DNA from 3 places in the Microbispora sp. NPDC004025 genome. Region 2 is predicted to be linked to each of the others. Evidence: predicted binding sites of a transcription regulator. Region 2 holds the regulator's gene; each other region holds the start of a gene.
The links. Region 2 encodes LexA, which represses DNA repair genes until DNA is damaged. Its sites were predicted from a motif close to TCGAACANNTGTTCGA; they were not measured.
Positions count from the first base shown of each region.

Region 1 (7,241 bases), on a different contig from region 2:
GCGTGACCGGCGGGCGATCTCGTGGGCACCTTCATCCGGCAGATCGACCGACAGCAGGCGGGCCGAGCGCCGCAGGACCTGCTCGAGCTCGGCCACCTCGTAGAAGTCCATGTGCGCGGTGAAGCCGAACCTGTCACGCAGCGGCGCGGGCAGCAGCCCCGCCCGCGTGGTGGCCCCGACCAGCGTGAACGGGGCGATGTCGAGAGGGATCGAGGTGGCGCCGGGGCCCTTGCCGACCACGATGTCGACCCGGAAGTCCTCCATGGCCAGGTAGAGCATCTCCTCCGCCGGGCGGGCCATGCGGTGGATCTCGTCGATGAACAGGACCTCGCCCTCGGTCAGCGTGGACAGGATCGCGGCGAGATCGCCCGCGCGCTCCAGCGCCGGCCCCGAGGTCATCCGCAGCGGCGCGCCCAGCTCGGAGGCGATGATCATGGCGAGCGTCGTCTTGCCGAGCCCGGGCCCCCCGCTCATCAGGACGTGGTCGGGCGGGCGGTTGCGGCGCAGGGCGCTCTCCAGCACCAGCGAGAGCTGCTCGCGCACCCGGCCCTGCCCGATGAACTCCTCAAGACGCCGGGGACGCAGCGCGGCCTCGATCGCCCGCTCGTCACCCTCCGGTTCGGGCGACACGAGATCCCGCTCGAAGCTCACTCGACACCATCCGCTCGGCCTGCCGGGAGTCCGCTTCCCGGTGAAAATTTCATCGAACCATCAGCCCGTCACACGGTCACCGCACGCTCAGCGCGCGCAGGGCGGACTTCAGCAGCACGGCCACCTGCGGGGCGCGGCCGGCCGCGACCTCCGCCTCGGCCTCCGCGGTCACCGCCGCCACCGCCTCGTCGGCGTCGCGGGACGAGTAGCCCAGCCCCACCAGCCCGGAGTGGACCTGGTCGCGCCAGGCCGGCGGAGCGGCCGAGCCGTTCAGCGCGGCGTCGACGGCCCCGGCCGGGGTGCCGAGCTTGTCCTTGAGTTCGAGCACGATGCGCTGCGCGCCCTTCTGGCCGATGCCCGGCACCATCGTCAGGGCCTTGATGTCGGCGCTCGCCACCGCGACGCGCAGGGCGTTGGGCGCGTGGACCGCGAGCATGGCCAGGGCCAGGCGCGGCCCGACCCCGCTGGCCGTCTGGAGCAGTTCGAAGACGGTGCGCTCGTCGTCGGAGGCGAAGCCGTACAACGTGAGGGAGTCCTCGCGGACGACGAGCGAGGTGGACAACCGGGCGGGCTCGCCGACGCGCAGCCCGGCCAGGGTCCCGGGGGTGCAGTGGACGAGCATCCCGACGCCGCCCACCTCGACCACGGCGCTGTCGGCCCCGATGGCCGCCACCTGTCCCGCAACGGATGCGATCACCGCGTGCTCCCTCCCCGGTCCGAACGCCCGGCCGCGACTTCGCCGGGCGTCCCAGTCCTACCAGAGCCCGCGGGCTTCGCACCGCCGTGACGGGCCCTGGCCAGGGCGTCGGCCAGGCGGTGCTGAACGCCGCCGCGCCAGACGTGGCAGATGGCCAGGGCGAGCGCGTCGGCGGCGTCCGCCGGCTTGGGCATGGCGTCGAGCCGCAGCAGCCGGGTGACCATGGTGCCGACCTGCTTCTTGTCGGCGTTGCCGTTGCCCGTGATGGCGGCCTTGACCTCGCTCGGCGTGTGCAGCGCGACCGGCAGCCCCCGCCGGGCCGCGCAGACGATCGCGACGGCCGACGCCTGGGCCGTCCCCATGACCGTGCGGACGTTGTGCTGGGCGAAGACCCGCTCGACGGCGACCGCGTCCGGCTTGATCTCGTCGAGCCAGCGCTCGATCTCCGCTTCGATGACGACCAGCCGGGACCCGATGTCGTCGTCGGCCGGGGTGCGGACCACCCCCACCGACAGCAGGCTCAGCGGCGCGCCCGGACGGCCCTCCACGGCGCCGAGACCGCACCGCGTCAGCCCCGGGTCCACGCCCATCACCCGCATCTGGGGCAACCGCACCGGCACGCCTCCCTGATCCCGGCCGGCGCAGCCACCGCACCTCACCGCCACTGCGCCGAACACCTGTTCGGCCGGTCACTCTATCGCGATCAGCGGCGGCGCGGGTGCGTCAGAAGTAGTCGATCATGTACGCGGCGCAGCCGAAGGCCGCGTCCAGTGCGTCGTCGGCCTCGGGAGAGCCGCCGGTCAGCAGGCCGGCGCGGCGGAGCGTGGCCGTGGACACGCCGGCGAACAGCGCGGACATGCCGCCGATCGTGAGCCGGGTGCTCTCCCCGGGCACGGCGTCCAGGCGCGTCGCGGAGCCGGAACCGCCGTCCACCCGCAGCAGCCACGCGCCCGCGTCGCCGGGGCGCCGGGAGTCGGTCACCTCGACGGGGATCTCGACGGACACCCCGGCGGGGAAGCCGCGCCCTCCGACGGCGGCGGCCAGGTCGATCAGCCGGAACATCCACCGGGTCTGGGTGACCTCGTCCTTCGACCGCTCCCGCAGCATCCAGAGCACCGGGTCGGCCGGGTCGGCGCAGGCGGTCACCGACTTCGCGACGGACGAGGCGCTGCCGACCATCGACCACAGGGCCCGGGCCGTCGCCTCCGACCCCGCGAGCAGGTTGTCGACCTCGATGTCCCCGTCGTTCCACCGGTAGACGACGAACCCGTCCTCGGCCAGGTAGCAGAAGTCGTCGTCGTCCTCGAGCCACAGGCGCCAGGTCCGCTCGTCGAAGGACAGCGGCCCGCTCGCGCGCGTGGCGGCGTGCACTCTGCCGATCAAGGCGACGAGCTCGGCCGCGTCGGCCGGGCCCATCCGGCGCAGCTTGACCGCGCCGCCGGGGTCGCCCACCGTACGCAGCGCCTCCGCGGGCAGGGTGATCCGCTGGAGCACGCCGGCGTGCTCGTAGCCCGCGCTCCGGTACAGCGGCGTGGTGGCCGGGTACAGCGCGGAGACCGCGTGGCCGAGCTGCGCGCAGCGCTCGAGCACCGCGTCCATGAGCGTCCGGCCCACTCCCCTGCCGCGGTCCTCCGGCGCCACCGTCACGCCCGCCACACCGCCCATCGACTGCGGGCGGCCGTGCCACCACTGGACGTACGGGTTGATCCTGGCCGTGCCGACGAGGCGGGTGCCGTCGAAGGCGCCGAGGTAACGGCCCTCGGGCAGCATCGGGGAGACGAGCTTGCGCCACGTCTCCGCGCCGTCGCCGGACAACGGGCCGAAGGCGCGCCTGCGGGAGTCGAGGACCGCGTCCAGGTCGTCGCTCGTGAGATGACGGATTTCCACAGCAGGTCAGGCTATGCGGGCGCCGGTGGCCGCTGCCACCGGTTTTCCACCCTTCTGCCCGGATTCGGCGTCAGGCCTCGACCTTCTCCATGACCTCGTCGCTCACGTCGAAGTTCGCCCAGACGTTCTGCACGTCGTCGCTGTCCTCGAGCGCGTCGATGAGCTTGAAGACCTTGCGGGCGCCGTCCTCGTCGAGGGGGACGTTGAGCGTGGGGACGAAGCTCATCTCGGCCGACTCGTAGTCGATCCCCGCGTCCTGCAGCGCCTTGCGCACCGGGATGAGGTCGGAGGCCTCGCAGACCACCTCGAAGTTCTCACCGAGGTCGTTGACCTCCTCGGCCCCCGCGTCGAGGACGGCCATGAGCACGTCGTCCTCGGTCAGCGACCCCTTGGGGACGATCACGACGCCCTTGCGGTTGAACATGTACGACACCGAGCCGGGGTCGGCGAGCGAGCCGCCGTTGCGGGTCAGCGCCACGCGCACCTCGGACGCCGCGCGGTTGCGGTTGTCGGTGAGGCACTCGATGAGGACCGCGACGCCGCCCGGGGCGTAGCCCTCGTACATGATCGTCTGCCAGTCGGCGCCGCCGGCCTCGAGGCCGCCGCCGCGCTTGCGGGCCCGCTCGATGTTGTCGATCGGGACCGAGTTCTTCCTGGCCTTGGTGATGGCGTCGAACAGCGTGGGGTTGCCGTCCGGGTCGGGCCCGCCGGTCCTGGCCGCGACCTCGATGTTCTTGATGAGCTTGGCGAAAAGCTTGCCGCGCTTGGAGTCCAGCGCCGCCTTCTTGTGCTTCGTCGTCGCCCATTTGGAGTGGCCGGACATCGCCTAGAGCTCCCTCACCATCTCGACAAAATACGAGTGCACCCGCGCGTCGCCGGTCAGCTCCGGATGGAAGGACGTCGCGAGCAGCGGTCCCTGACGGACCGCGACGATCCTATCCCCAGCTTCGGTGCGGCCCAGCACCTCCACGTCGGGCCCCACGGACTCGACCCAGGGCGCGCGGATGAACACGGCCCTCATCGCCCCGCGCCCGGCGAAGTCGAGATCGGCCTCGAACGAGTCGACCTGGCGGCCGAAGGCGTTGCGGCGGACCACCATGTCGATGCCGCCCAGCGTCTCCTGGCCCTCGATGCCGCCCCGGATGCGGTCGGCCAGCATGATCATGCCGGCGCACGAGCCGTAGGCGGGCATGCCCTCCTTGATCCGCGACCGCAGCGGTTCGAGCAGCTCGAAGGCGGTGGCGAGCTTCCAGATCGTGGTCGACTCCCCGCCCGGGACGACCAGCGCGTCCACCGCGGCGAGCTCCTCCTGCCTGCGCACCGGCACGGCGGTCGCGCCCGACTCCTCCAGAGCGCGGATGTGCTCGCGCACGTCGCCCTGCAGGGCGAGCACGCCGATCTTGGGTGCGGACCTCACGGTTTCCCTTCCTGTGGTGACCCTGTTCAGGGTATGGCCACGGTCTTGCGCGCCCAAAACGATAAATCAGGCGCGACCCAGCTTGGCGAGGGCGGGAAGGGCGCGGGCGATGGCCGAGCGTTCCTCAGGTGTCAGCGTGTCCAGCCGCCCGGACAGGTAGGCGACCCGCGCCCGCCGTACGGCCCGGAGGCGGTCGCGGCCCTCCCCGGTCAGCTCGACGGTGCGCACCCGCGCGTCGGAGGCGTCGGTGCCCCGCGCGACCAGGCCGGCCTCCTCAAGGCGGTTGACCTGCACGGTCATCGTGGGGAGCTGCACACCGTGCTCCTCGGCCAGCTCGGTCATCCGGCGCGCGCCGGTCTCCAGGGAGCCGAGCACGGAGTACTGCTGGCTGGTGACCGGCTGCCCCGCCGTCGTACGGCGCAGCAGCATCACGATGTGGCGCAGCTCGCGTGACAGGGCCTCGGCGAGCCGCCCGGTGTCGTCGGTCGTCATAGCAGGTCACGATAACGGGGGCCGGGCCGGAACGGACGAAGCGGGCGGCGCCCCGGAGAAGGGGGCGCCGCCCGCCGGGGGCGCGTCGTTCAGGGGCGCTCGGTCTCCTGCCGCACGGTCGCCTCCACCATGTCCTCGGCCGTCATCTCCCGCCGCGCCGCGATCGAGGGGTCGAGCGGGCGCAGGTAGGTCTGCCGCACGCCGGGCACCCTGTCCTCGATCACGAACGTCGCCCTCGTGTGCGCCTCGGAGCCGGGGGCGGAGACGACGGGCACCACCCTGAAGTCGGCGGTCATCGCGTCCTTGTCGATCTTCGTGAGGACGTAGCCGCGCTGGTTGTTGTAGAACTTCAGGTGGGGGTTGATCTTCAGGAACGGGTGCGCCGCCGGGTCGGAGTCGGCTCCGTCGCCGGTGGTGCTGATGGACGTCGTCACCAGCTCGGACCCGACCGTGGGGCCGGTCGGGTCGTCGTAGTCCAGCTTCAGGTCACTGGCCCAGTGCGCGTGCACGTCTCCCGTGAGCACGACGGGGTTGCGGACGCCGGCGTCGATCCAGCCCTGGGTGACACGCTGCCGCGAGGCGACGTAACCGTCCCAGGCGTCCTGGCTGGTGATCTTCACCGGCCCGGCGTTGTTGTCGCGCTGGGCGAAGAAGACCTGCTGGCCGATGACGTCCCAGCGCGCCCGCGATCGCCGGAAGCCGTCGAGCAGCCACGCCTCCTGTTCGAAGCCCATGATCGAGCGGGCCGGGTCGACCGCCTCCGGGCAGTCCTTGTAGCCGTCGCCGCAGCCCTGGTCGTCGCGGAACTGCCGCGTGTCGAGCATGTGGAAGTTCGCCATCGCCCCCCACCGGACGCGCCGGTAGAGCTGCATGTCGATGCCACGCGGCACGGAGGTGCGGCGCAGCGGCATGTTCTCGTAGTAGGCGCGGAAGGCGGCGGCCCTGCGCTCGAGAAAGGTGGGCTGCTCCTCCGGGCGCTCCGGCATCTCGTCGGCCCAGTTGTTGTCCACCTCGTGGTCGTCGAAGACGACCAGCCACGGCGCGCCGGCGTGCGCGGCCTGCAGGTCGGGGTCGGTCTTGTACTGCGCGTGCCGCTGGCGGTAGTTCGCCAGCGTCATCGTCTCCGGCCCTTCGTGATCGCGCACGTTGCCGCCGGGGGCGACGTAGGTGTTCCTGGTGTACTCGTACTGGTAGTCGCCCAGGTGGAGGACCAGGTCCGGGTGGTCCTCGGCGAGGCGGCGGTAGGAGGTGAAGTAGCCGTGCTCGTACTGCGCGCAGGACACGAAGGCCATCGTCAGCGGACCGCCGAACGACAGCGGGTCCGGCGCGGTCAGGGCCCTGCCGGCCGGTGAGACGTACGGCCCTACGCGGAAGCGGTACCAGTACTCGCTGCCGGGCCGCAGGTGGTCCACCTCGACGTGGACGCTGTGCCCCCATTCCGGGCTCGCCTCGGCCACGCCCGCCCGCACCACGCGGCGGCAGCTCTCGTCGGCGTAGACCTGCCACTGCACCGTGAACGCGCGCTTCGGCATGCCGCCGAGCCCGTCCTCGGCGAGCGGCTGCGGGGCGAGGCGGGTCCAGATCACGAAGCCGGTGTGGTCGGGGTCGCCCGAGGCCACCCCGAGCGTGAACGGATCGGCGCGCAGGCCGCGGGAGGCGAGTTCGCCCGCGGTCTCAGGCGATGGCGTGGGGGCCGCCGAGGCGGTCGCGGGTGCCGCGGCGACGGCGCCGGCGGCGGCGAGTCCGGTGACGAGGAAGGAACGACGATCGAGGCCGGGCAACTGGGCTCCCTGGGACGATCAGTGGGGACGCCCGCAGCCTGACGATCGATCGTGACTGGAGAGTAAAGAGCGGCGGAACGATATCGGTCACCCGAAAGGCGACATCACCGCACGGTCATCCCGGCCTCTGCCGCCCAGACGACGAGAACGCCCGGCCGGGATCTCCCAGCCGGGCGTGTCTCCCCGCGTGCCGAGCACGCGGGGCTGTCTACCAGCCGCGCTCGGCGAGGCGGTGCGGCACGGGGATGTCGTCGACGTTGATGCCGACCATGGGCTCGCCCAGGCCGCGCGAGACCTTGGCGATCACGTCGGGGTC
Region 1 is NZ_JBSGHN010000002.1:53,244-60,484, forward strand. Features, by position in the region: gene ruvB (Holliday junction branch migration DNA helicase RuvB) at 1-651, opposite strand, end outside; gene ruvA (Holliday junction branch migration protein RuvA) at 728-1,348, opposite strand; gene ruvC (crossover junction endodeoxyribonuclease RuvC) at 1,345-1,947, opposite strand; gene ACWEQG_RS04665 (GNAT family N-acetyltransferase) at 2,072-3,235, opposite strand; gene ACWEQG_RS04670 (YebC/PmpR family DNA-binding transcriptional regulator) at 3,306-4,058, opposite strand; gene pdxT (pyridoxal 5'-phosphate synthase glutaminase subunit PdxT) at 4,062-4,652, opposite strand; gene ACWEQG_RS04680 (MarR family winged helix-turn-helix transcriptional regulator) at 4,719-5,144, opposite strand; gene ACWEQG_RS04685 (alkaline phosphatase D family protein) at 5,234-6,925, opposite strand; gene pdxS (pyridoxal 5'-phosphate synthase lyase subunit PdxS) at 7,134-7,241, opposite strand, start outside.
Region 1: a site for LexA is predicted at 2,018-2,033, ahead of ruvC (crossover junction endodeoxyribonuclease RuvC). Genes of this name have one in related genera too.

Region 2 (7,241 bases):
AACTGGTTCGGCATGGAGACCGACAACAAGACCTTCCACGGCCTGTGGGCGAACAACCCGTGGAAGAGCCAGATCGACCTCATGGCGAACCTGGGCTACAACACCCTGCGGGTGCCGTTCTCCGACGACGCGCTCAAGCCGGGCGCGCAGGCGACGAGCGTCAACACCGCCTCCAACCCCGACCTGATCGGCCTGTCGCCGCTGCAGATCCTCGACAAGGTCGTGGACTACGCGGGCCAGAAGGGCATGCGCATCATCCTCGACCGGCACCGGCCGACCAGCGCGGGCCAGACCGCCCTGTGGTACACCTCCGGCGTCCCCGAGTCGACCTGGATCAGCAACTGGAAGTCGCTGGCCCAGCACTACGCCGGCAACCCCACCGTCATCGGGGCGGACCTGCACAACGAGCCGCACGCGGACGGCACCAACCCGAACGCGACCGGCTCCTGCTGGGGCTGCGGCGACCAGTCGCGTGACTGGCGCCTGGCGGCCGAGCGGGCGGGCAACGCGATCCTGTCCGTGCAGCCCAACTGGCTGATCTTCGTGGAGGGCGTGAGCTGCCCGAGCGGCGGCCTGTCCAACGTCTGGGACAACGACCCCAGCAACGACGAGGACTGCGGCTGGTGGGGCGGCAACCTCACCAAGGCCGGCCAGTTCCCCGTACGGCTCAACGTGGCCAACCGGCTCGTCTACTCGCCGCACGAGTACGCCACGTCGGTCTTCCACCAGAACTGGTTCGACGACCCGAACTACCCGGCCAACATGCCGGCCATCTGGGACAAGTACTGGGGCTACCTGTACAAGCAGAACATCGCCCCGATCATGGTCGGCGAGTTCGGCACCACGCTGGCCAGCAACATCGACAAGGTCTGGCTCCAGGAGCTCATGAAGTACATGGGCACCGGAGTGAACGGCATGTCCTTCACCTACTGGTCGTGGAACCCCAACTCGGGTGACACGGGCGGCATCCTGAAGGACGACTGGGCCACGGTCGACCAGGCCAAGCAGAGCATCATCTCGCCGTACCTCATCCCGCCGGTGGGCGACAACCCGCCGGTGTCGCCCTCGCCGCGCGTCTCGCCGAGCGTGTCGCCGCCGGTGTCCCCCTCGGTGTCGCCTCCGGTGTCCCCGTCGGCGTCGCCGTCGTCTCAGGGGGGCAAGACCTGCACCGCCACGTACAAGGTCGCCAACCAGTACCCCGGCGGCTTCCAGGGCGATGTCACCGTGAAGGCCGGCAACTCGGCCATCTCGGGCTGGACCGTGAAGTGGTCCTTCCCGAACGGCCAGAGCATCAGCCAGCTCTGGAACGGCACGCTCAGCGCGAGCGGCGCCAACGTCACGGTGACGAACCTGTCCTACAACGGCGCGCTCGGGGCCGGGGCCTCGACCACGTTCGGCTTCAACGGCAGCTGGTCGGGCAGCAACGGCGTTCCGTCCTCGGTGAGCTGCACGGCGAGCTGAGCGGGCGCCTCACGCCAGCGCGGCGGCGATCCTGGACAGGATCTCCTCCAGGATCGCCGCCGACGTCGCGAAGTTGAGGCGGGCGAAGGTGTCGCCGCCTCCGTAGTTCGGGCCCGGGTTGAGCTTGACCCGGGCCTCCCGCTCGAGGAAGTGCGCCGCGCCGGGCACGCCGAAGTCGAGCCACGCGAGATAGGTGGCCTCGGGCATGCGGTACCCGACCGACGGGAGCCGCTCGGCGATGCGCCTGCGGTTGCGGTCGAGAATCGTCAGCACCTCCTCCAGCCACGCGTCGCCGTGCCGCCAGGCGGCCACCGTGGCCTCCACGCCGAGGACACTCGGCGCCCCGTAGATGTGGGCGGGCTGGCGGCCGAGCGCGTCCCTGGCGTCCTTCGCGCCGATGTGGGCCACCGAGCAGTGCAGGCCACCCATGTTGAAGGCCTTGCTGGCGGAGGTCAGCGTGACGGTGCGCTCGGGAAGGATCGTGGCGAACGGGATGTGCCGGGCCGGGGCGTACGTCAGGTCCGCGTGGATCTCGTCGGCGATCACCAGCGTGCCGTGCAGATCGGCGTACGCGGCGACCGCCGCGAGCTCCTCACGGGTGAACGAGCGGCCCGACGGGTTCTGCGGGTTGACCAGCAGGAGCACCCGGACGGGCTCGCCGGGGACCTCGAACCTGCCGTCGGCCGTGAGCGGCATGGGCACCAGGCGGCGGTTCATCCCGGTGATCGTGCCGAGGAAGGGGTCGTAGGCCGGCACGTGCAGCGCCACGGCGTCGCCGGGCTCGGTCATGACGTGCAGCAGCACCTGGAGGGCCTGGTTCAGGTCCGTGTAGGACCGCACGTGGGCCGGATCCGCTCGCCAGCCGTACCGCGCCTCCATGCGCTCGGCGAACGCCTCCGCCAGGGGCCCGGCGGTCGGCTCGTCCAGCCAAGCGGGATAGCCGAGATCCGTGGCGGCGCGTCTCGCGATGGCCTCCGTGACCGCGTCGGGCACGGGGAAGTCCATGTCGGCGACCCAGGCGGGGATGACGCCGGACGCGGCGTGGGCCCATTTGATTCCGTCACGGCGGCGGGCCGCATCCAGCGACAGCGAGTCGAGATTCACCCGACTCACCCTAATTGCGAATTAGTGACCAGCGGAAAGGGGTGGTCGTCGCGCCCCGCGGCGCGTCGTGCCACGGGGCGCCGACGCCGTCACAGCTTGCGCAGGACGGCCGTGACCTTGCCGAGCACGGTCGCCTCGTCACCGGGGATCGGCTCGTAGTTGGGGTTGTGGGGCACCAGCCACACGTGCCCGTCCTTGCGCTTGAACGTCTTCACGGTGGCCTCACCGTCGATCATGGCGGCCACGATGTCGCCGTTGTCGGCGACCGGCTGCTGCCGCACCACGACCCAGTCGCCGTCGGCGATGGCGGCCTCGATCATCGAGTCGCCGGAGACCTGGAGCAGGAACAGGGTGCCCTCGCCCACGAGCTGCTTGGGCAGGGCGAACACGTCCTCGATGCTCTGCTCGGCGAGGATGGGACCACCGGCGGCGATGCGGCCGACCAGCGGCACGTAGGCGGCCGTCGGACGGCTGAACCCGGCCTCCTCCTCCGTGGTGGCGTCCGGATCCACCCACAGCACCGGCTCTCCGGGCAGCCGGACCTCCAGGGCGCGGGGGCGGTGCGGGTCGCGCCGGAGGTAACCCTTACGCTGGAGCGCCGTGAGCTGGTGCGACACGCTGGAGGTGCTCGTCAGCTGGACTGCCTCCCCGATCTCCCGCATGGACGGCGGATAGCCGCGCTGCTGGACCGAGTCGCGGATCACCTCGAGGATCTTCCGCTGCCTGGGGGTGAGGCCAAGCGAGTCGCGCCTGCGAACCGCGAGGTCGCTGACGCCATCCGCTTGCTCACTTCGGTCACCCACGATGCCACCTCTCAATCCGTGTTCCTCATGTCGCACAGAGCGACCGTACCGCGATTCAAGATCACCGTCAAACAATTGTTCGATATCCAGCGAAATCGCCGATCTCGCCGTTCCCCTCATCGTACGGGAGTTCGATCGATCCCGTGTTCGATTTACCCGATCTTCCAGGGCCGATGTACGTCCAGGTCAGAGGCCCTGCGGAAATCGGCGAGGAAAGGCGCCGTAAAGGGCCTATTCCGCGACCGGCGGGGCAGGTGAGGCGGCCGTGACCGGAGGCGCGACACGCGCGCCGAACAGGCACTTCCCCTCCCAAGGCCGGTTCGACTTGCGTTCAAGGTCGGGCACTTCTACGGTTGGACCACAACATCTAGTAGTCACACCGGTGTAAGTTCACCACACCTTGTGTTCGGGATGGGCGTTCAGGGAGGCGATGGAGTGCACTGTCCGTTCTGTCGCAACCCCGACACGCGGGTCGTGGACAGCCGCGCCGCCGAGGACGGGGCAGCGATCCGTCGCCGGCGCACCTGTCCCGAATGCGGGCGCAGGTTCACCACCCAGGAGACGGTGCTGCTGATGGTGAGCAAGCGCAGCGGGGTCACCGAGCCGTTCTCCCGGGAGAAGGTCGTCGCCGGCGTGCGGCGGGCCTGCCAGGGACGCCCGGTCAGCGAGGACTCCCTCGCCCAGCTCGGGCAGCGGGTCGAGGAGAGCATCCGGGGCACCGGTGCGGCCGAGATCGCCTCCCACGAGGTGGGTCTGGCCATCCTCGGTCCGCTCCGCGACCTCGACGAGGTGGCCTACCTGCGCTTCGCGTCGGTCTACCGCAGCTTCGAGACGCTGGCGGACTTCGAGGCGGAGATCGAGCGGCTCCGTGCGGCCCACGGCCCGGGGGGCGAGAAGTAGGCGCCTTCCGGGGGACCGGGACGAGGCGGACGGCGGCGCGCGACGGCGCGGCGCGACGATGTGGTTGTAACGAGCGTGGTCCGGAGAAGGGGCTCCATCGGGCCCTGGGAGGGGGAAGTCATGACGGAGACCGTGAGCGGCACCGTATCGGGTACGGGGGGCCGGGGGGGCAAGCGCCCGCGCAAGGGCCTGAAGATGAAGCGCGTCTTCACCACCCCGGGCGTCCACCCGTACGACGAGGTCCGCTGGGAGCGGCGCGACGTCGTGATGACGAACTGGCGGGACGGCTCGGTCAACTTCGAGCAGCACGGTGTCGAGTTCCCCGACTTCTGGTCGGTCAACGCGGCCAACATCGTCACCACCAAGTACTTCCGCGGGGCGGTGGGCACCCCGCAGCGTGAGTCGAGCCTCAAGCAGCTCGTCGACCGGGTGGTGGGCGTCTACACCAGGACCGGTCTGGAGAACGGCTACTTCGCCTCCGACGAGGACGCCGAGATCTTCGACCACGAGCTCAAGCACGCGCTGATCCACCAGATCTTCAGCTTCAACTCGCCGGTGTGGTTCAACGTCGGCACCCGCTCGCCCCAGCAGGTGAGCGCCTGCTTCATCCTGGCCGTGGACGACACGATGGAGTCGATCCTCGACTGGTACAAGGAAGAAGGCGTCATCTTCAAGGGCGGCTCGGGCTCCGGGGTCAACCTCTCCCGCATCCGCTCGTCCAAGGAGCTGCTGTCCAGCGGCGGCACGGCCAGCGGCCCGGTCTCCTTCATGCGCGGCGCCGACGCCTCCGCCGGCACCATCAAGTCGGGCGGCGCCACCCGCAGGGCGGCCAAGATGGTCGTCCTCGACGTGGACCACCCCGACATCGAGGAGTTCATCGAGACCAAGGCGCGCGAGGAGGACAAGATCCGCGCGCTGCGCGACGCCGGGTTCGACATGGACCTCGGCGGCAAGGACATCGTGTCCGTGCAGTACCAGAACGCCAACAACTCGGTGCGCGTCTCCGACGAGTTCATGCGGTCCGTCGAGGCCGGCGGGCAGTTCGGCCTGCGGGCCCGGCTGACCGGCGAGGTCATCGAGGAGGTCGAGGCCCGCTCGCTGTTCCGCAAGATGGCCCAGGCCGCCTGGGAGTGCGCCGACCCCGGCGTGCAGTACGACGACACGATCAACGACTGGCACACCTGCCCCGAGACCGGGCGCATCACGGCCAGCAACCCCTGCTCGGAGTACGTCCACCTGGACAACTCCTCGTGCAACCTCGCGTCGATCAACCTGCTGAAGTTCCTGCGCGACGACGACAGCTTCGACGTCGCGAACTTCGTCAAGGTCACCGAGCTGATCATCACCGCGATGGACATCTCGATCACCTTCGCCGACTTCCCGACGCAGAAGATCGCCGAGACCACCCGGGCGTACCGCCAGCTCGGCATCGGCTACGCCAACCTGGGCGCGCTGCTGATGGCGACCGGCCACGCGTACGACTCCGACGGCGGCCGGGCCATCGCGGCCGGGATCACCTCGCTGATGACCGCCGTGTCCTACCGCCGCTCGGCCGAGATGGCCGGGATCGTCGGCCCGTACGACGGCTACCAGCGCAACGCCGAGCCGCACAAGCGGGTCATGCGCAAGCACGCCGCGGCCAACGACGACCTGCGCACGCTCGAGGACATGGACAAGGCCCTGCACTCCGAGGCCACCCGGCAGTGGCAGGAGTGCCTGCGGCTCGGCGAGAAGAACGGCTACCGCAACGCCCAGGCGTCGCTGCTCGCCCCGACCGGCACCATCGGCCTGATGATGGACTGCGACACCACCGGCATCGAGCCCGACCTGGCGCTGGTCAAGTTCAAGAAGCTCGTCGGCGGCGGCTCGATGCAGATCGTCAACCAGACGATCCCGCGGGCGCTGCGCCGGCTCGGCTACCTCGAGGAGCAGGTCGAGGCCATCGTCGAGTACATCGCCGAGCACGGCCACGTCGTGGACGCCCCCGGCCTGCGGCCGGAGCACTACGAGGTGTTCGACTGCGCGATGGGCGAGCGGGCCATCGCCCCGATGGGCCACGTCCGGATGATGGCGGCCGTCCAGCCGTTCCTGTCCGGTGCGATCTCCAAGACCGTGAACCTGCCCGAGTCGGCCACCGTGGACGACATCGAGCAGGTCTACCTGCAGGGCTGGAAGCTCGGCCTCAAGGCCCTGGCCGTCTACCGCGACAACTGCAAGGTCGGGCAGCCGCTGTCGATCGCCAAGAAGACCCCGGAGGAGGCCTCCCAGGAGGCCGCGGAGCAGGAGCCGGTCGTCCAGGTCGTCGAGGTCGCGAGGCCGACCCGGCGGCGGATGCCGAACCAGCGGCCCAGCATCACCACCCGCTTCACGGTCGGCGGCGCCAAGGGCTACATGACCGCGTCGTCCTACCCCGACGACGGCCTGGGCGAGGTCTTCCTCAAGATGTCCAAGCAGGGCTCCACCCTCGCGGGCGTGATGGACGCGTTCTCCGTGGCGATCTCGATCGGCCTCCAGTACGGCGTGCCGCTGGACACGTACGTGCAGAAGTTCGTCAACATGCGGTTCGAGCCGGCCGGCATGACCGACGACCCCGACGTCCGGATGGCGCAGTCCGTGATGGACTACATCTTCCGGAGGCTCGCGCTCGACTACCTGCCGTATGAGGACCGGGCGGCCCTGGGCATCTTCTCCGCCTCCGAGCGGGCCGCGCAGCAGCGCGGGGAGGACCCGGCCGCGCTCCAGGACGTCGACACCGCCGCCCTGGCGCAGTCCGCGCCCATTGAGAGCGGGCAGTCCGCGCCCATCGAGAACGGCCAGCCGGCATCGATCGAGGCCAAGCCCGCCGAGGGGCCGTCCGCCGGGCAGCCCGCGCCGGTCGCGGTGCCCGAGCCGCGCCGGGCCGGCGCCTCGCTGGAGAGCCACCAGGGCCGCACGGCCGACGCGCCGCTGTGCATGACCTGCGGCACCAAGATG
Region 2 is NZ_JBSGHN010000015.1:117,119-124,359, forward strand. Features, by position in the region: gene ACWEQG_RS30995 (cellulase family glycosylhydrolase) at 1-1,461, shown strand, start outside; gene ACWEQG_RS31000 (MalY/PatB family protein) at 1,471-2,565, opposite strand; gene lexA (transcriptional repressor LexA) at 2,655-3,371, opposite strand; gene nrdR (transcriptional regulator NrdR) at 3,804-4,268, shown strand; gene ACWEQG_RS31015 (vitamin B12-dependent ribonucleotide reductase) at 4,389-7,241, shown strand, end outside.

Region 3 (7,241 bases), on a different contig from region 2:
CGCGTCGGCGCGGCGGACCGCGACGTCCACGAGCGTGCGGTTGATGGTCAGCGGCGTGCGCAGCTCGTGCGAGGCGTTGGCGACGAAGCGCCGCTGGCCGTCGAAGGAGCGGGCGAGGCGGCCGAGCACGGTGTCCACGATGTCGGCGAGTTCCTTGAGCTCGTCGTCCGGGCCGTCGTGCGCGATGCGCTCGGTGAGATCGTGGCTCTGGGCGATCCGCCGCGCGCTCGCCGTCACCGACCGCACCGGCCGCAGCGTCCACCCGGCCGCGCGCCAGCCGAGCAGCGCCGCGAGCCCGCCCCCGGGCACGAGGGCGAGACCGCCCACGACGAGCACGTTCTTGATTCTCAGCGGCTCCGACGGGGTGGCGTTGTGGGCGCGGACGATGACGTTCGCCGACTGCGCGGTCATCGGGCCGCCCGCCGACGAGGCGAAGCTGTGCCCGAACGGCACCGTCGTGGACGCCGCGTCCGAGTACGTGTGGGCGCCGGGAGCCTCGCTCAACCTGCTGCCCGGCGACCGCTTCTCCCACAACGACCTGGCCCGCCGGTTCGCGCTGCGCCATCGCGGCGCAGCCGCTCGACTACCTGCGCGAGGTGGCGCACGACGCCTCGCTCGCCTTCGCGCCCACCCCCGTACGGCACCCGGCGCGCGTGTCCCCGGCGCTGTCGTTCCCGGTCGGGTCCTGGCCGCTGCCGTCCTTCCCGCTCATCGAGACGGTACGCGGCGAGTACGACCCCGCCGTCCGCGGCATGTCGTCGGTCGAGCCGTACGCGTCGTTCCTCGGCGCGTACCGCTTCCCGGGCCCGCTGCACGGGCCGCTGTTCGGCGCGGCCCTGCTGCTCGGCGGGATCGGCGCGGCCGGCCGGCATCGGGCGGCGCTGCTGCCGTGGGCGGCGGCCGTCTACCTGTTCCTCGGCCCGATCGCCGCGCTCGACTTCGACCACCGCTACATGCTGCCCGCCGTCCCGGTGGCCTGCGCCGCGGCGGCCCTGGGGCTCCGGGATCTGCGCTCCCCGGATCTGCGCCGGCCGGGGCGTCTCCACCGCCCGAGCCGCTGACGGCCCGCCCCCAGCCGGGCCCGGTCGACGGTCGTCCGGCCGCCGCCCTCGCGTGCGCGATCGGACAGGACTCACGGGGGCGCGACCACCAGGCCCAGGCCTCCGGGGCGGGACCGCCCTTGCCGACCGGAGGGAACAGCTCGTCCAGCCGGGACAGGATCTCGGCGGACAGCCCGGTGCGCAGCGCGGTCAGCGGCAGGTCGAGCTGCCCGGGGGAGCGCGGCCCGATGACCGGGGCGGTCACCCCGGGACGCGACAGCAGCCAGGCGCGCCGGGCGGTCACGGCCGGCTGTGGGACCGGCCCATGCCGGCCGAGCCGCCGCCTGCGCTACCGCCGCACCGGCCTCGGCGAACAGCTCGCCGGGGAGAGCCCGGCCCCATGAACGCCTGCTGCTCCTCCCCCTTGATCTACACCGTCAGGCCGGATCAGCAGTAGTCGAAGTAGACCTGCTTGACGATGCTCTCGCGGACGCTGTTGCGGGCGGTCTCGGCGAGGCTGGAGGTGTTGGAGATCGCGGTCACGGTGAAGTTGACCTTGGAGAAGGTGTTGGGGTTGTAGCTGGTCTGGGCCGGGGCGAAGGAGACCTCGACGGCGGTGGTGCCGTTGGTGCCGAGAACGGCGTTGACCGGGTTGTAGACGACGGTGTACCCGCGGCCCCGCAGCGCGCTCTGGGCGAACGAGCGGGCGTCCTTGTAACACATACTCTTGGTGAAGTAGCCCGAGTGCCAGGCCAGCGAGGCGGTGGACGTCGTGGCGGTGGCGGTGGCGGTCGTGGCGGTGGCGGTGCTCGCCGTCGCGGCGGAGGCCGGAATAATGGCCGAGGAGGCCACGGCGATCGCGGCGAAGCTCAGGCTCAGCCGGGTCTTGCGCGTAATGTTCGTCATTTTCCGGTCCCTTCCGGTGAATGGTCCGCCGCCGCGAGCCGCGGCGGCATTTCTCGCTTTGCGGCCATTCCGGCCACCGTGAGATCACAGGGTGTCCGGGCGACGACCTCCGCACGTCCGCTTTGCTTCGGGGAGTTCCCGAGCTCCGTTTCAACCGGCCTTCGCAGGACCAGTTGTAGGCCCGGCTCCTTGCGAAGGGCTTTCACCCGGCTTACGACCTGCCGTACGGCGAGCAGGCGCGGTGCGGGGCCCGCGCAGGAGGGTCAGGCGCCGTAGACGGGCTCCGGCGCGGCGGCCCGGCCGAGCAGCTTCGCCAGCTCCGGTCCGATCTCCGCGGGGTCCCCGCGGGCGCCCCTGCCGGCGGCCGGGCCGTGCCGGAAGCCCTCCACGACGCAGATCCGGCCGCCCTCGACCTCGAAGATCCGGCCGCCCGGCCTTCGACTCGGCCCGCCAGTGCGGCCCGGCGTGCTTGAGCGGCAGGAAGTGGCCCTTCAGGTGCACGCGGATCACCGCGTCCCACTCCTGTTCCGACAGGTTGACCAGCATGCGGTCGCGCAGGAACCCGGCGTTGTTGACCAGCACGTCGAGGCGGCCGAAGCGTTCGACCGCGGTCGCCACCAGCCGCCGCGCGCCTCGTAGGTGGCGACGTCGGACCGCTCGGCCACCGCCTCGTCGCCCAGCGCGCGGATCTCCTCGATGACCTCCTGGGCGGGGCCTCTTGATCCCGTCTCCGGGCCGCCCTCGCCGCTCACGATGACGACTCGGTCCCTGCAGATCGTCTCGGTCTCTCCGACCCGGCAAGGGGCATCGCCTGCGGCGATCCGCTCTGCTAGCGTATTTTCTAACAAATGTTTGATGGAAAGGTGCCGCATGGGAATCTCGACCAGCCGTGACGGCGAGGGCGTCGCCGAGGTCGTGGTGGACGCCCCGCCGGTCAACGCGCTGACCGTGCGCGGGTGGTTCGACCTGGCCGACGCCGTACGGGAGGCCGGGCGCGACCCGGAGACCCGCGTCGTGGTGCTGCGGGCCGAGGGCCGCGGGTTCAACGCCGGCGTGGACCTCAAGGAGATGCAGGCGACCCCCGGGTTCGACGCGCTGGTGGGGGCCAACCGCGGCTGCTACGCGGCGTTCGAGGCGGTCTACGAGTGCGAGGTGCCCGTGATCGCCGCGGTGCACGGCTTCTGCCTGGGCGGCGGGGTCGGCCTGGCCGGCAACGCCGACGTCGTGGTCGCCTCCGACGACGCCTATTTCGGCCTGCCGGAGGTGGAGCGGGGCGCGCTCGGCGCGGCCACCCACCTCGCCCGGCTGGTGCCCCAGCACCTGATGCGCGCGATGGTCTACACATGCCGCAACGTCACCGCCGCCGAACTGCACGCGTTCGGCTCGGTGCTGGAGGTCGTGCCGCGCGAGCGTCTGCGCGACGCGGCGCTGGAGGTGGCGGCGCGGATCGCGGCCAAGGACCCGTACGTCATCCGGCGGGCCAAGGAGTCCCTCAACGGCATCGACCCGGTCGACGTCAAGCGCAGCTACCGGTTCGAGCAGGGCTTCACCTTCGAACTCAACCTGATGGGCGCCGGCGACCGGCACCGGGACGCCTTCGTCGCGGGAGGCCGGTGATGGGCACGCGGATGACGATCGAGGAGATCGTCGGCTCGCTGGAGAGCGGCATGACGATCGGCATCGGCGGCTGGGGCTCCCGGCGCAAGCCGATGGCGCTGGTCCGGGCCGTCTACCGGTCCGCGCTGACGGACCTGACGATCGTGTCGTACGGCGGGCCTGACGTGGGCCTGCTCTGCGCGGCGGGCAAGGTGCGCAAGGTCGTCGCCCCGTTCGTGACGCTCGACTCGATCGCCCTCGAACCCCACTTCCGGGCCGCCCGGCAGCGCGGGACCGTCGAGTTCATCGAGTACGACGAGGGCATGTTCATGTTCGGCCTGCTCGCGGCGGCACACCGGCTGCCGTTCCTGCCGACGCGGGCCGGGCTCGGCTCGGACGTCATGCGGGTCAATCCCGGACTGCGCACGGTCCGCTCGCCGTACGACGACGGGGAGGAACTGATCGCGGTGCCGGCGCTCACGATGGACGTGGCGCTGGTGCACGTGGACGTGGCCGACACCCGGGGCAACGGGCGCTACCTCGGCCCCGATCCGTACCTGGACGACCTGTTCGCGAAGGCGGCCGGGCGGTGCTTCGTGTCCTGCGAGCGGATGGTCGAGCCGGGCGAGCTGGGCGGACCGCCGCAGACGCTGCTGGTCAGCCGCATGCACGTGACCGGCGTGGCCGAGACCCCCGGCGGCGGCCACTTCACGGACTGTCATTCCACCCACGGGGGGCAGGGCCGGGACGAGATGTTCCAGCTGCACTACGCCGCCTCGGCGGCCGACCCGCAGGCGTGGGCGGCGTTCGCGGACCGGTTCCTGTCCGGCGACGAGGCGGCCTACCGGGAGACCGTGCAGCAGTGGCGTGAGGAGGGACGATGAGCGCGACCCGGGCGGAGATCTGCGTCGTGGCCTGCGCGGAGGCGTGGCGCGGCGACGGCGAGATCCTGGCGGCGGCGATGGGCACCTGCTCGATCCTGGGCGCCCGGCTGGCCCGGCTCACGTTCGAGCCCGGCCTGCTGACCACGGACGGCGGGGCGCTGCTGACCGCCGAGGCGGTGCCGTTCGGCGCGCCCGCGGGGGCCGTGGAGGGCTGGCTGCCGTTCCGTGAGCACCTCTGGCTGGTGCAGAACGGGCGCAGGCACGTGATGATGGGCGCCTCCCAGATCGACAGGTACGGCAACACGAACATCTCGGCCATCGGCGACTGGGCGCGGCCGAAGTCGCAGCTGCTCGGCGTGCGCGGGGCCCCCGGCAACACGATCTGCAACCCGACCAGCTACTGGATCCCCAAGCAGTCCCCCCGGGTCTTCGTGCCGCAGGTGGACGTGGTCAGCGGCGTCGGCCACGACCGCGCGGCCGGGCTGGGCGCGCGGGCCGCCCGTTTCCACGACCTGCGCCGGGTGGTGACGGACCTCGCGGTGTTCGACTTCGGCACCTCCGACGGCTCGATGCGGCTGGTCTCGGCGCATCCCGGCGTCGAGGTCGAACAGGTGAAGGCGGCCACCGGCTTCGACCTGGTCGTCGAGGGCGACGTGCCGCGGACGCGGCAGCCCACCGACGAGGAGCTGCGGCTCATCCGCGAGGTGCTGGACCCGAAGTTTCTGCGTGACCTGGAGGTGCGGGTGTGATCGGGCCGATGCTGGACACCCCGCTCACGCGGCTGACCGGCGTGCGGCACCCGGTCGTGCAGACCGGCATGGGCTGGGTGGCCGGACCCCGGCTGGTGTCGGCGGTGGCGAACGCGGGCGGCCTCGGCATCCTCGCCTCGGCCACGATGACCGTGGCCCAGCTCGCGGCCGCCGTCGAGGAGGTCCGCTCGCGCACCGACGCGCCGTTCGGGGTGAACCTGCGGGCCGACGCGGGCGACGCGGGCGAGCGGGTCGACCTCCTCATCAGGAACCGGGTGAAGGTGGCCTCGTTCGCCCTCGCCCCGCGGCAGGAGCTGATCGCCAGACTCAAGGACGCCGGGATCGTGGTCATCCCGTCCGTCGGCGCCCGGCGGCACGCGGAGAAGGTCGCCGCCTGGGGCGCCGACGCCGTTCTCGTGCAGGGCGGCGAGGGCGGCGGCCACACCGGGGCGGTCGCCACGACGCTGCTGCTGCCGCAGGTCGTGGACGCCGTCGACATCCCGGTGATCGCCGCCGGCGGCTTCTTCGACGGGCGCGGCCTCGCCGCCGCCCTCGCGTACGGCGCGGCGGGCGTGGCGATGGGCACGCGGTTCCTGCTGACGGCCGACAGCTCCGTCCCGGAGGCGGTGAAGCGGACCTACCTCGGCATGTCCGAGACCGTGGTCACCCGGCAGGTGGACGGCATGCCGCACCGCGTGCTGCGCACCGACCTGGTGGACGGCCTGGAGCGGTCGGGGAAGGTGTCCGGACTGGTGCGCGCGGTGCGCAACGCGGCGCGCTTCCGGAAGATCTCCGGCATGTCGTGGCCGGGCATGATCCGCGACGGCCTGGCCATGAAACACGGCAGGGAGCTGAGCTGGTCGCAGGTACTGATGGCGGCCAACACCCCGATGCTGCTGAAGGCGGCCATGGTGGACGGCCGCCCGGACCTCGGCGTGATGGCGTCCGGGCAGGTCGTCGCGCTCATCGACGACCTGCCCACGTGTGAGCAGCTGATCGACTCCGTCGTCACCCAGGCCGCCCAGGTCATCCGCGGTCTCGGCGGGAATCTTGCCGAAACTATGTAGACCGGTCTAGTCTGACGGTATGACGCGAAGGAACGACACGCGCGAGCGCGTCCTGCGCACCGCCGCCGGGCTCTTCCAGCGGCAGGGCTACAACGCCACCGGCCTCAACCAGGTGCTGGCGGAGAGCCGGGCGCCCAAGGGCTCGCTCTACTTCCACTTCCCCGAGGGCAAGGAGCAGCTGGCCGCCGAGGCGGTGGCGGTGGCGGGCGGTGAGCTCGGCGAGCGGATCGCCGCCGCCGTGGCCGCCGCCCCCGGCCCCGCCGAGGCCGTCGCCAGGATCGGCGACCTGCTCGCTCGCGCCCTGGAGGAGTCGGGGTTCGAGGAGGGCTGCCCGGTGGCCACGGTCGCCCTGGAGGCCGCCGGCAGCGAACCCATCCGATCGGCCTGCGACGCGGCGTACGCCTCCTGGCTGCGCGGCCTGGCCGACTACCTGCGGGGGCACGGTGTGGACGAGGCCGAGGCGCTCGCCGACCTGGTCCTGTCCTCGCTGCAGGGGGCGCTCCTGCTCGCCCGCGTGCGTCGCGACACCGGCGTCATCCACACGGTCACGCGACGGATCGGCGGACTGGTCGCCGACGCCGCCGGACGGAAGGGTTCCGAGTGAAGGTCCACCACCTCAACTGCGGCTCGATGCGGAAGATCGAGCCCATCGACGACGGCCGGGCTTCCGCACACGCGGTCAGCCACTGCCTGCTCGTCGAGACCGCCCGCGACGGCCTGGTGCTCGTGGAGACGGGGCTCGGGCTCGGCGACGTACGCGACCCGGCGGGCTCGCTCGCCGCGGACTGGACGGAGATGGTCGAGCCGGTGCTCGACCCGGCCGAGACAGCCGTGCACCAGGTCGAGCGGCTCGGTCACGCGCCCGCCGACGTGCGGCACATCCTGCTGACCCACCTCGACGTCGACCACTCCGGCGGGCTGCCGGACTTCCCGGACGCCCGGGTGCACGTCCTGGAGGAGGAACTGGCCGCCGCCCTGGCCGAGGCCCCCAGCAGGCGC
Region 3 is NZ_JBSGHN010000009.1:273,164-280,404, forward strand. Features, by position in the region: gene ACWEQG_RS23385 (sensor histidine kinase) at 1-504, opposite strand, end outside; gene ACWEQG_RS23390 (hypothetical protein) at 597-1,061, shown strand; gene ACWEQG_RS23395 (hypothetical protein) at 1,181-1,444, shown strand; gene ACWEQG_RS23400 (hypothetical protein) at 1,488-1,946, opposite strand; gene ACWEQG_RS23405 (hypothetical protein) at 2,210-2,335, opposite strand; partial or broken gene ACWEQG_RS23410 (SDR family NAD(P)-dependent oxidoreductase) at 2,436-2,564, opposite strand; gene ACWEQG_RS23415 (enoyl-CoA hydratase family protein) at 2,817-3,563, shown strand; gene ACWEQG_RS23420 (CoA transferase subunit A) at 3,563-4,426, shown strand; gene ACWEQG_RS23425 (CoA-transferase subunit beta) at 4,423-5,175, shown strand; gene ACWEQG_RS23430 (NAD(P)H-dependent flavin oxidoreductase) at 5,175-6,242, shown strand; gene ACWEQG_RS23435 (TetR/AcrR family transcriptional regulator) at 6,262-6,846, shown strand; gene ACWEQG_RS23440 (MBL fold metallo-hydrolase) at 6,843-7,241, shown strand, end outside.
Region 3: a site for LexA is predicted at 2,787-2,802, ahead of ACWEQG_RS23415 (enoyl-CoA hydratase family protein). Genes of this name have one in related genera too.